2 regions of the Streptomyces sp. Pv4-95 genome follow, and region 1 is predicted to be linked to the other one. Evidence: riboswitches for the same ligand, from Rfam matches in the RefSeq annotation. Region 1 holds a riboswitch; the other holds the start of a gene.
What was found. A riboswitch is a leader RNA that binds a small molecule or an ion and turns the genes downstream of it on or off. The one in region 1 is predicted to bind cobalamin.

Region 1 (5,693 bases):
CGCGCGCGGCCGCTCCCCGGTTTTCGGCGCCCGGCTTGATATACGAGTCACAGAGACAGCTTCACCTTCACCAGCGCAGCGCCTCGATACCGTTGCGTATCCCGGGACTCTACGGGGCCGGCTCGGGTCCGGCGATTGAGGTCAGTCAGCCCGAATTCCGCTCCCATGGCGAATGCACCCGAATGGCGTGCATCGACAGAGTGCGGCGTTCTCGCATCGCGCTTGTGTCCGTGCGAAAGGGCGGGGCGGCGCACTGACACCATTTGAGTTGTGGTACCTGTTGCTGAGTGCTCATGGAGACCCACACCCTGCCGCTGCCGGATGGCAATATCTACGCCGAAGTCCATGGATCAGGGGACGCCGTTCCCTTGCTGACGCTGCACGGTGGGCCGGCTGCCGGCAGTCAGTATCTGAGGTCGCTCACACGGCTGACCGACGGCGGTCGGCAAGTGATCCTTTACGATCAGCTCGGCTGTGGCGGGTCCGGCAAACCGGATGACCCGTCCCTGTGGACCCCGGAACGATACGCGGCAGAAGTGCAGCAGGTGCGCGACGCTCTGGGCTTGGACCGCGTCCATCTCCTCGGCCAGTCGTGGGGCGGCATGCTGGCCATCGATTACATGCTGGGCCGGCCCTCGGGAGTCGTTTCCCTGGTTCTCGCCGATACGACCGCGAGTATCCCTCAGGCCGCGAAAGGGCTCCTCCGGTTGAGAAGTGAGCTACCGCCGGAATCCCGCGCGGCTCTCGACGAGGCCGATCGCACCGGCAGGAGAGACACCCCCGCTTACCAGGCGGCTCTCATCACCTTCTACCAACGCCACGTGTGCCGCCTCGAATCCTGGCCGCAGGAGATGTTCCAGATGGCCGAGAACATGGATGGCAACCCCGTCTACTCCCAGATGTGGGGGCCCGACGAGCTCAGCCCCAGCGGCTCCCTGGCGTCGTGGGATCGACTGGACCGGCTTGCCGAAATCACCGTCCCGGCGCTGGTCCTGGCAGGCCGGTACGGCGAACTCGTCCCGGAATGCTCTCAGAGCCTCGACGCCGGATTGCCGGACTCACAGCTCGTCCTCCTGCCCGAGTGCTCACACCTCCCCCACCTCGAGGATCCGGAGCAATGGTTCGGCGCCGTCGCCACATTCCTTGACGAAGCAGAAGCGCGGGCATCCTGACACCGAGCGGTGTGCGCCCCGCCCGCGCGGACCAGCCCGCGCCGGAAGCCGGATGTGTCAGGGGAGCGCGTGGGGCCGCTGATTCGGACCGGGCGGGTCGAAGGTCAGCCCGTTCTCATCGAGCGCGTTGAACACCGTTGCCCGGCCCGTCCCGAAGACGAAACTGACGTCAACATTTCCCTGGGCCAGGTCCCTGGCCTGCCATTCGAGCAGTTCCACGCCCGTGAGGCGACGGCCTCGCAGAGCCTGCAACTCGGGCAGAGGCTCGGAACGCCACTGCAGAGCGAAGCCGGGCCACCGAACCGGACCGGTGGGGTCGATCATGTTCCAGGTGAGCGAGAGATCGTCGAACTTTTGATGATTGATCTCAATCTGCTCGCCATCGAAGTCGAACAGCACCGGGCAGTCACTGAACCATTCGTCGTCCCTCAGGTCCCAGACCATCCAGACTCTTGTCAGAGTCCGGCGGGAAAGGGCACCCAGGCGGGGCCCGTGCTCCGCCACGACCTCACTACGGCCGTTCAGCCACGACGGCTGGTAGCCCCCAATGCCGAAATCGAACATTGCGTCATCTTCTCAGAGCCCATAGCCCCGGCCTCCGGATCAAGGATGCTCGCATGAGATCGATTCCGGGAGGTTGAGGCACGCGAGATCCACGCATTCACCTCGATGTGAGCGCATGTCAGACACCTTCATCAGGTTCCGTGTACCGGTCGCCGCTTGCCGTCCTCGGGGTAAACCGCCCCCAGGAGGTCACGGACGTAGCGGTCGGGGTCGTCCAGGCCGGCGGCCGCCAGGGTGTCCGGTCCATCGGCCAGGAGGTGCGGGATGGCGCCGTGTATCGCGAGGGTGACGACGGCGGCGCGCTGCGGGGTGACGGGCAGGCCGGCGGTTCGCTGCGCCGCCTCCAAGCCGGCGAAGTCCGACGTCGCGATGGGGTCGAGGACGGTCGAAAGCCAGGGCTTGCGGGCCGCTTCGGCCTGTAGCTCCAGGTAGGCGAGAAGCCGGGGACGGCCAGGACCCGCGACGTTACGGAGAAGGCCCCCGAACATGGCGACGAGCCCCTCGCGGTCGGTGGGCCGCGCACCGGCGGCCACCTGTGCGGCGGTGTCGCGGTACTGCTCCAGGCAGCGCTCGGCCACCGCGCGCAGGAGGGCGTCCCGGGTCGGGAAGTAGTTCTTGGTCGTGCCGTGCGGTACGTCCGCGGCCGCGTCGACCGCACGGTGCGTCAGCCCTCGCCCACCTGCGGCGGCCAGTACGCCCATGGCCGCATCCCGCAGGCGGTCCCGTCGGTCCGGATTCACTGCCTGAGGCCCCTCTCCTCGACTCCTTGCCCACACTACCCCAACCGTGGTACCACAGATGTGGTAGTCGATCGGATGCGAAGCGACGTAGGGGGCGGCATGACCGGAACGGCGGTTGTCGTGGGGGCGGGGGTGGGCGGCCTGGCGACCGCGCTCGGGCTGCGCCGGGCCGGCTGGGCGGTCACGATTCTGGAGCGCCGGACGGAGCTGGAGCGCTACGGAACCGCCTTCGGCATCCATCCCACCGCGCAGGCCGCACTCGACCGCCTCGGGGTGGGCGAGCCGTTCCGCGCCCGGGCCGTGCCCTACCGGAGCGCCCGGATCCGTACCCCGCATGGGAAGGTGATGGCGCGTCTGCCGCTGGAGCGCATCGAGCGAAAAGCGGGCCGGCCCGAACTTCTCATTTCCCGGCCCTCTTTGATCGACGCACTCCTGGCCGAGTTGGGCGCTTTCGGGGACGTCCCGCTCAAGCTCGGCGAGAACGTCCGGGATGTGGATGCTCTGCTGGCCGACACCGACCTGGTGGTAGGCGCCGACGGAATCCACAGTGCCGTGCGTGCCGCATGTCCCGGCGGCCGGCGCTGCGGCCCCCGGCGTCTCGGGTCCGTCGCCTGGATCGGCGTGGCCGACTTCGAGAGCGAACTCCACGGCGAAACCTGGGGCACCGGCCGGTTCTTCGGCATGACACCCATCGAGCCCGGCCGAACCAACTGGTACGCCACCGTGCCCGAGGCCACCACCGCCCAGGAGCTGCGCCGACTCTTCGAGGGCTGGCACGACCCCATCCCCCGGATACTCGCCGAGACCGACCCGGCCACCTGGATCCGCTACGAGATGCGGCATCTGTTCCCCGCCCTTCCCTCCTTCGTCGACCGCGGAAAGGTCGCCCTGGTCGGAGACGCCGCGCACGCCATGACACCCAACCTGGGCCAGGGCGCGTGCACCGCGATCCTCGACGCGGAGGCCCTCGCCCGGGCCGTCGCCGCGCATGGCGAGGCCGGCCTGCGGTCGGCCCTGCGCAGCTACGACGCGGAGCGCCGGCGCAGCGCTCAGCGGATCGCCTTCGCTTCACGTAACCTGCACCGCTTCATGGCCACCGAGCGCACCCGCCTGCGCGATGCGCTGGTCCGTACGCTGCCGAGCTGATGGGCGAGGAGGCCGTACGGATCGCGCGCATCGCACGCACAGAGGGCGTTCGACGAACCCGAGAGCGCGGGCGACTGGGGCGGCGATACCGAGCGGCGTGACGGCTCGCCGCAGCGGACTTCCCCACTTCGCCGGACGCCTTGCCCTGTCCCGGTCAGCCGCAGTACGGTCTTGCCTCCCCTGGGAGCGCGGACGGAGCGCCCGGGACCCGTGGTCCTACGGGACATCAGATCGGCGATGGCCGTCGGACAGGCGCAATCCCCACCGAAGCCGTCCGGGCTGCTTCTCAGGGCAGCCGGTGTCCGCAGACGCAGTCGCCGCGCGTGGCGAGCGCACGGGGTGAGCCCTGGGCAGCTCTACTTGTCACCGCACCCGACCTGGCACTACTGTCACCACGCCTTGGTGAACGGGAAATCCGGTGTGATGCCGGTGCGGCCCTCGCCACTGTGAATCGGGAAGTCCGACTCCAGCCCTCGCGGGCAGCCACTGGGTCCTTGTGATCCGGGAAGGCGGAGTCCGGGCGGTGGTACCCGTCAGCCAGGAGACCGGCCAAGGCACTTCAACCATCCACGAGGTGCTGGAGAGGGTCTGCTGAGCCATGCACATAGCCGAGGGATTTCTGCCTCCGGCGCACGCGGTCGCCTGGGGCGTCGCGTCGGCGCCGTTCGTCGTCCACGGAGTCCGGTCACTCACCCGTGAGGTCAAGGCGCATCCCGAGAGCACGCTGCTCCTCGGCGCGTCCGGTGCCTTCACGTTCGTTCTGTCCGCCCTGAAGCTGCCCTCGGTGACGGGGAGCTGCTCCCATCCCACCGGGACGGGGCTGGGCGCCATCCTGTTCCGCCCGCCGATCATGGCGGTGCTGGGCACCATCACCCTGCTGTTCCAGGCACTTCTGCTCGCCCACGGCGGCCTGACCACGCTCGGCGCCAACGTCTTCTCGATGGCGATCGTCGGACCCTGGGCCGGATACGCGGTCTACAGGCTGCTGCGCCGCTTCGACGTACCGCTGATGGTTGCGGTGTTCTTCGGAGCCTTCGTCGCCGACCTGTCCACCTACTGCGTCACCAGCGTGCAGCTGGCGCTCGCCTTCCCGGACCCGGGCAGCGGATTCCTGGGCGCACTCGGCAAGTTCGGCACCATCTTCGCGGTCACCCAGATCCCGCTCGCGGTGAGCGAGGGGCTCCTGACGGTGCTCGTCATGCGGCTCCTGGTGCAGTCCAGCAAGGGCGACCTGACCCGGCTCGGGGTGTTCCTCGCCGGCAAGCGGGCGAAGGCCGAGAAGACCGAGACCGAGGCGGTGGCCCGATGAGCAGGAACGCGAAGATCAACACCCTGCTGGTGGTGCTCGTGGCCGCGCTGGCGGTCCTGCCGCTGGTCCTCGGACTCGGTGACCACAAGAAGGAGCCCTTCACGGGCGCCGACGCGCAGGCCGAGACGGCGATCACCGAGATCGACCCCGACTACAAGCCCTGGTTCTCTCCGCTGTACGAGCCGCCGTCCGGCGAGATCGAGTCGGCGCTGTTCGCCCTCCAGGCCGCGATCGGCGCGGGCGTCCTCGCCTACTATTTCGGTCTGCGGCGCGGCCGCCGCCAGGGCGAGCTGCGGGCGCAGGCCCAGCAGGACGCCGACGGCGCCGAGAGCGGCGCCGGAGTCTCCGCAGCCCAAGGGGACTGACCACCGCGTGCTGCCGATCGACGCGGCGGCGCACAGCAGTCGCTGGCGCCGCCGCCACCCCGTGGACAAGGCCGTGCTCGGGCTCGGGCTCACCGTGCTGGCGATCTCGCTGCCGCCCTGGCCCGGCGCCGCCCTGGTCCTCCTCACCGCACTCACCGTGCTGCTGGGCCCGGCGGGCGTACCCGGCCGTCGTCTGTGGCGCGCGTACCGGGTGCCCCTGGGCTTCTGCGTCACCGGTGCCGCCACCCTGCTCATCCAGGTCGGCGGGCCCGAGGGCTTCGTGACCCTGGCCGACGGCGGGCCGGTCCGCGCCGGTCAGCTGCTGCTGCGCACCTCGGCCGCGTCGCTCGGCGTCCTGCTGTTCGCGTTCACCACCCCGATGTCCGATCTGTTGCCC
Region 2 (5,693 bases), 2.1 Mb from region 1:
CCGGTCCGCGGGCAGGATCGACAGCACGCCCTCCGGCAGCCCGGCCTCGGTCACGATCTCGGCGAGGAGGTAGGCGTCCAGCGGGGTCTCGGGGGACACCTTCAACACCACCGAGCAGCCGGCCAGCAGGGCCGGGGCGAGCTTGGCGGCGGCGGTGAACTGCGGGACGTTCCACGGCACGACGGCCGCGACCACCCCGGCCGGCTCCCGGCGGACCAGCAGCGGGCCCAGCAGGCCGGCCCGCCGCTCCTCGAACGGGAAGTCACGGGCCACGGCCAGGGCCGCGTCCCACACCAGCATCGCCGCCAGCGACTGCACCATCACACCGGAGGTGACGGGAGTGCCGTTCTCCGAGCTGATGACCCGGGCGATCTCCTCGCTGCGCGCGGCGAAGGCGTCCTTGATGCGGGTCACCACGGCGATCCGCTCCGTCAGCGGGGCCTGCGCCCAGACCCCGGAGTCGAAGGACGTGCGGGCCGCGGCCACCGCGCGGTCGACATCGGCCCGGGAGGCGTGCGGCACCCGGCCGATGACCTGCTCGGTGTGCGGCGAGACGACCTCGATCGTGTCGCGGCCGGCCGGGTCGACCAACTCACCGCCTATGTAGAGCTTTCCGTGCTCGACGAGGTCGCTCATCGCTGCCGCCTCCCGCGGGTTGGCCGCCCTCGGCCGGCGGGCGTGCACGCCCCGCCGACACCTGACGCTGCATCAGAAACTGATACCAGTTCCCTTTGCAGGAGTCCACGGCGCACACACAATCACCGCACCGCCGACCCCGCGTCCAGCAACCGCGAAACCGCCCCACCACCTCAACTCCACCACCGGAAAGCCCACTTCAGGCCGCACTGGAACTCGTTCTAGTTATAGTGAACGGGCATGCCCACACCGAGAGGGGACCGGGATGACACAGGTGACCGACCACAGGGGCGGGGTGTGGAGCATCGCCGTCCCCATCCCGGACAATCCGCTCGGCCACACCCTCGTCCACCTCCTGGAGACCGACCGCGGCCCGGTACTCATCGACACCGGCTGGGACGACCCGCACTCCTGGGACACCCTTGCCGCCGGCGTAGAGGCGTGCGGCTTCGCCCTCACCGACCTGCACGGCGTCCTGATCACCCATCACCACCCCGACCACCACGGGCTCTCCGCCAAGGTCCGTGAGGTGTCCGGGGCCTGGATCGCGATGCACGCCGCCGACACGGCCATGGTCCGCCGCGCTCGCGACGCGGAGCCGGGCCGGTGGCTCGACTACCTGACCGCCAAACTCACGACGGCGGGTGCGCCCGAGGACCACCTCGCGCCCCTGCGGGCGGCCCGCGCCAAACGCGGCGCCCGGTCACTGCCCAACCGGCGGCCCGCCCTGCCGGACCGCGACATCGCCCCCGGTGAGCTGCTCGACCTCCCGGGGCGCCGGCTGCGCGCGATCTGGACGCCGGGGCACACCCCGGGACACGTCTGCCTGCACCTGGAGGAGGAGCACCCGGGGCGGGGCGCGGGGGCCGGGGGTGCGGGGGCCGGGGGTGCGGGGGCCGGCTACCTGCGGGGCACGGGTGCGGGGGCCGGGAGGACGGCGGCCGGGGCCGCGGCCGGTGGGGCCTCCGGCTTCGGCCGGCTCTTCTCCGGCGACCACCTCCTCCCCGGCATCACCCCGCACGTCGGGCTGTACGAGGACCCGGACGACGCCACGGTCACCGACCCGCTGGGCGACTACCTCGACTCCCTGGAGCGGATCGGCAGACTCGCCCCGGCCGAGGTGCTGCCCGCCCATCAGCACGCGTTCGCCGACGCGGACGGGCGGGTGCGGGAACTCCTCACCCACCACGAGGAGCGCCTCTCCGGACTGAGAGCACTGCTCCGCGAACCCCTCACGCCCTGGCAGCTCGCGGTGGCGATGGAGTGGAACCGCCCCTGGGAGCAGATCCCCTACGGCTCCCGCAACATCGCCGTCTCGGAAGCCGAGGCCCACCTGCGCCGCCTGGTGAAACTCGGGCACGCCGAGCCGGTCCCCGGCTCCGACCCGGTGACGTACCGAGCGGTGTGAATCCCCGCCGGGCAGCCGCCCGCGCCCCGCGGTCACCGGGGACCGCAGCGGGGCAGGGCCCCGCGCCCCGCTCCGGCTCCCGCACACGGGGGCCCGCCCCGGGCTGCGGGGCCCGCCCCTATCCGTACGTGCGAGCGAGTCCCTTGCGGGCGCCGGTTAAGGTGTGCGGGACAACTTCATCCGTGCCTATCGGGGGAAGCCGGTGAAAATCCGGCGCTGACCCGCAACCGTGAGGACGGCCCACCCGCGCACCGCGACGCTCTCGCGGCTCGCACGGCCGTACGAGCCGGAGCACCCGCTGGCGCACGACCAAGGCTCCCGCCCCGGCCCCACCCACGGACGGCCGGTGCGCGGCACCGTCGAGGTATACGGAGCTGAGCCCGGTGCCACCGCGCGGACCCGACGACCGGGCGCGCGGGTGGCCGGCCGAGCGCGGCTGCGTACACCGCTGCGAACCGACCCGAGAGGCACCGACCCCATGGCTCCCCTGGCCCCCATGGCTCCATCCTTCGCCGTCCTGGCACGCCGCGCCGCCGTGGCCCTGGCCACGGCGGCGGTGCTGGGCACGGCCGCCGCCCCGGCCGCGTTCGCCGACTCCGCCGCACCGGCGGCCCCGTCGCCCTCCCCCGCGAAACTGCCCGCCGGCCTGTACGGCGCCGCCTCCCCGGAGTACGACGGAGTGTGGCGGCAGTCGCTCGCCCTGCTCGCGCAGGACACGGTGGGCCTGCGGCCCGCGGCGTCCGCGGTCGACTGGCTCACCGGGCAGCAGTGCGCCGACGGATCGTTCGCCGCCTTCCGGGCCGACCCGGCGAAACCGTGTGCCGCCAAGACGATGCGGGACACCAACCAGACGGGCGCCGCGGTGCAGGCCCTGGCCGCGCTCGGCGGGCACGGTGACGCGGTGAAGAAGGCCTTGGGCTGGCTGAGGTCGGTGCAGAACAAGGACGGCGGATGGGGCTCGACGGCCGGCTCGCCCAGCGACGCCAACTCCACCTCCGTCGTCATCGGCGCACTCGCCGCGGCGGGCGCGGATCCGGTCACCGTGACGTCGGGCAAGGGCGGCAAGTCCCCCTACGACGCGCTGCTGACCTTCCAGCTGAGCTGTGCGGCGAAGTCCGCGGAGCGCGGTGCCTTCGCCTACCAGCCCAAGGACGGCGTCCTGGCGCCGAACGCCGACGCCACCGCTGCCGCCGCGCTGGGCGCCTTGGGCAAGGGCTTCGTCGTCGCGCCGGCGGGCAACGACTCCCACGCCCCCATACGCCCGCTGACCTGCAAGGACGAGGGTAAGGACGGCCAGGGCGGCGACGACCGCGGCAGCGCGGACGCCGGTGCCCGGAAGGCGGCGGCCAGGGGCGCGGACGCCTACCTCGTCGCGCAGCTCGACGCGAACGGGCAGCACCTGCTGTCCGCGATGCCGGGCGCGGAGGACCAGCCGGACGTCGGCAACACCGCCGACACCGTCCTCGCGCTGGCCGCGGGGGCGCACGGCACGGCCGCGCAGAAGCCCCTGAAGTGGCTGGAGCAGCACGCGGCGGACTGGGCGAAGCAGAACGGCCCGGCGGCGTACGCCCAGCTGGTGCTCGCCGCGCACGCCACGGGCGCCGACCCGCGCGCCTTCGGCGGCACCGACCTGGTGGCCGCCCTCAACGCCACCGGCCCCGCACCGGCCGCCGGGCAGGGGAAGAACGCCGACGCGAAGGACAAGGAGGACGGCGGAAGCGGCATCAGCGTCTGGTGGATCGTCGGCATCGGGCTCGCCATCGGCGCCGGTATCGGCTTCCTGCTGAGCGGCCGCATGAAGAAGAACTCCCTCTGATGCGCTTCCCCCGTATCGCCTGCGCCCTCCTGCTGGCCGGCAGCGTCACCGGTCTGGCCGCCACGCCCGCCCAGGCACAGGAGTACCGCTACTGGTCCTTCTGGAACAGCAAGGCGGGCGGCTCCGGTGGCACGGGCGGCTCAGGTGGCTCCTGGGCGTACGCGACCGAGGGGCCGGCCACCATGCGGCCTGCCGACGGTGCCGTCGAGGGCTTCCGGTTCACCGTGAGCGCCGACTCCGCCGCGGCCGCCGGTCCGCGCACGGCCGCCGACTTCGACGCGATCTGCCAGGGCACTCCGGCCAAGGACAACAGCAAGCGGGTCGGCGTCGTCATCGACTTCGGCAGCGCGGCGGACGCGGCCGGCGGGGAGCGGCCGCCGAAGCCGCGGACGCACTGTGCCGTGGTCCCCGAGGACGCCTCGGCGGGCGAGGCGCTGGCCGCGGTCGCCGGGCCGCTGCGCTACGACTCCCACGCCCTGCTGTGCGCCATCGCCGACTACCCGCGGTCGGGGTGCGCGGACCAGGTCGACGGTTCGGGCGGCAAGGGGGCGCAGGACCCGGCAGGCGGCGAGGACACAGCCGACGCGGGCTCCGGGGACGCGGCCTCGGGCCGGTCGGCGGGGCAGGGTTCGGGCACCGGGGGCGGCCGCGAGGACGGCGGCCCGTCCGCCGGACTGCTCGGTGGCGGCGCGGCCGTCTTCGCGCTGGGAGCGGCGGCCGTGTGGCAGGCGCGCCGCCGGCGCGGATGAGCGCCCCGCGCGCGACCCGTACCACCGCGCTGCACGCCGGAGCGTGGTGGCTGTGGGCGCTCGGCCTGGCGGCCGCGGCCTCGCGCACCACCAATCCGCTGCTGCTCGGGATGCTGGTCGGAGTCGCGGGCTATGTCGTCGCTGCCCGCCGCACGGACGCGCCCTGGGCCCGTTCGTACGGCGCGTTCGCCAAGCTCGGCCTGTTCGTGATCGCCGTCCGGCTGGTCTTCGCCTTCGTCCTGGGCTCGCCGATCCCCGGAACCCACCTCCTGGTCACATTGCCCGAAGTACCGCTCCCCGACTGGGCACAAGGCGTCCGGATCGGCGGCCGGGTCACCGCCGAGGGCATGCTCTTCGCCCTCTACGACGGCCTGAAGCTGGCCGCCCTCCTCATCTGCGTCGGCGCCGCGAACGCCCTCGCCAACCCCGCCCGGATGCTGAAGTCCCTGCCCGGGGCCCTCTACGAGGCGGGCGTCGCGGTCGTCGTCGCGATGACGTTCGCACCGAACCTGGTGGCCGATGTGCAGCGGCTGCGCGCCGCCCGACGGCTGCGCGGCCGACCCGACCGCGGCTTCAAAGCCCTCCTCCAGGTCGGACTGCCCGTGCTGGAAGGGGCGCTGGAACGCTCGGTCGCGCTGGCCGCCGCGATGGACGCCCGCGGCTACGGCCGCACCGCCCGGGTACCACGCGCGGTCCGGCACACCACCTCGGCCCTCACCCTCGGCGGCCTGCTGGGCGTCTGCGCCGGGACCTACGGGCTGCTGGCCGGGTCCGGCGCCGGCTACGGTCTTCCCCTCCTGCTCGCCGGACTCGCCGCCGCACTGGGCGGGTTGTGGCTCGGCGGCCGCCGCTCGGTACGCACCCGCTACCGGCCGGAGCGCTGGGGCGTCCGCGCCTGGCTGGTGGCCGGCTCCGGTATCGCCGTGGCGGCCCTGATGATCCGGGCGGACACCGTCGCGCCCGGCGCCCTCCAGCCACCCGTCGTCCCGCTCACCGCACCCGTCCTCCCGCTCTGGCCGGCCCTCGGCGTACTGATGGGCCTGCTGCCCGCGTTCGTCGCTCCCCTGCCGCCCCGCACCTCGTC

Region 2: another riboswitch for cobalamin. It lies ahead of QOM21_RS25780 (prenyltransferase/squalene oxidase repeat-containing protein); the one in region 1 lies ahead of QOM21_RS35135 (energy-coupling factor ABC transporter permease).

What each region holds. Positions count from the first base shown of each region.
Region 1 is NZ_CP127172.1:7,996,921-8,002,613, reverse strand. It holds gene QOM21_RS35155 (proline iminopeptidase-family hydrolase) at 294-1,172, shown strand; gene QOM21_RS35150 (hypothetical protein) at 1,230-1,736, opposite strand; gene QOM21_RS35145 (TetR/AcrR family transcriptional regulator) at 1,868-2,476, opposite strand; gene QOM21_RS35140 (FAD-dependent oxidoreductase) at 2,576-3,622, shown strand; cobalamin riboswitch at 3,984-4,191, shown strand; gene QOM21_RS35135 (energy-coupling factor ABC transporter permease) at 4,221-4,931, shown strand; gene QOM21_RS35130 (energy-coupling factor ABC transporter substrate-binding protein) at 4,928-5,296, shown strand; gene cbiQ (cobalt ECF transporter T component CbiQ) at 5,304-5,693, shown strand, end outside.
Region 2 is NZ_CP127172.1:5,882,842-5,888,534, reverse strand. It holds gene QOM21_RS25790 (aldehyde dehydrogenase) at 1-636, opposite strand, end outside; gene QOM21_RS25785 (MBL fold metallo-hydrolase) at 902-2,044, shown strand; cobalamin riboswitch at 2,181-2,362, shown strand; gene QOM21_RS25780 (prenyltransferase/squalene oxidase repeat-containing protein) at 2,541-3,860, shown strand; gene QOM21_RS25775 (SCO2322 family protein) at 3,860-4,609, shown strand; gene QOM21_RS25770 (CbiQ family ECF transporter T component) at 4,606-5,693, shown strand, end outside.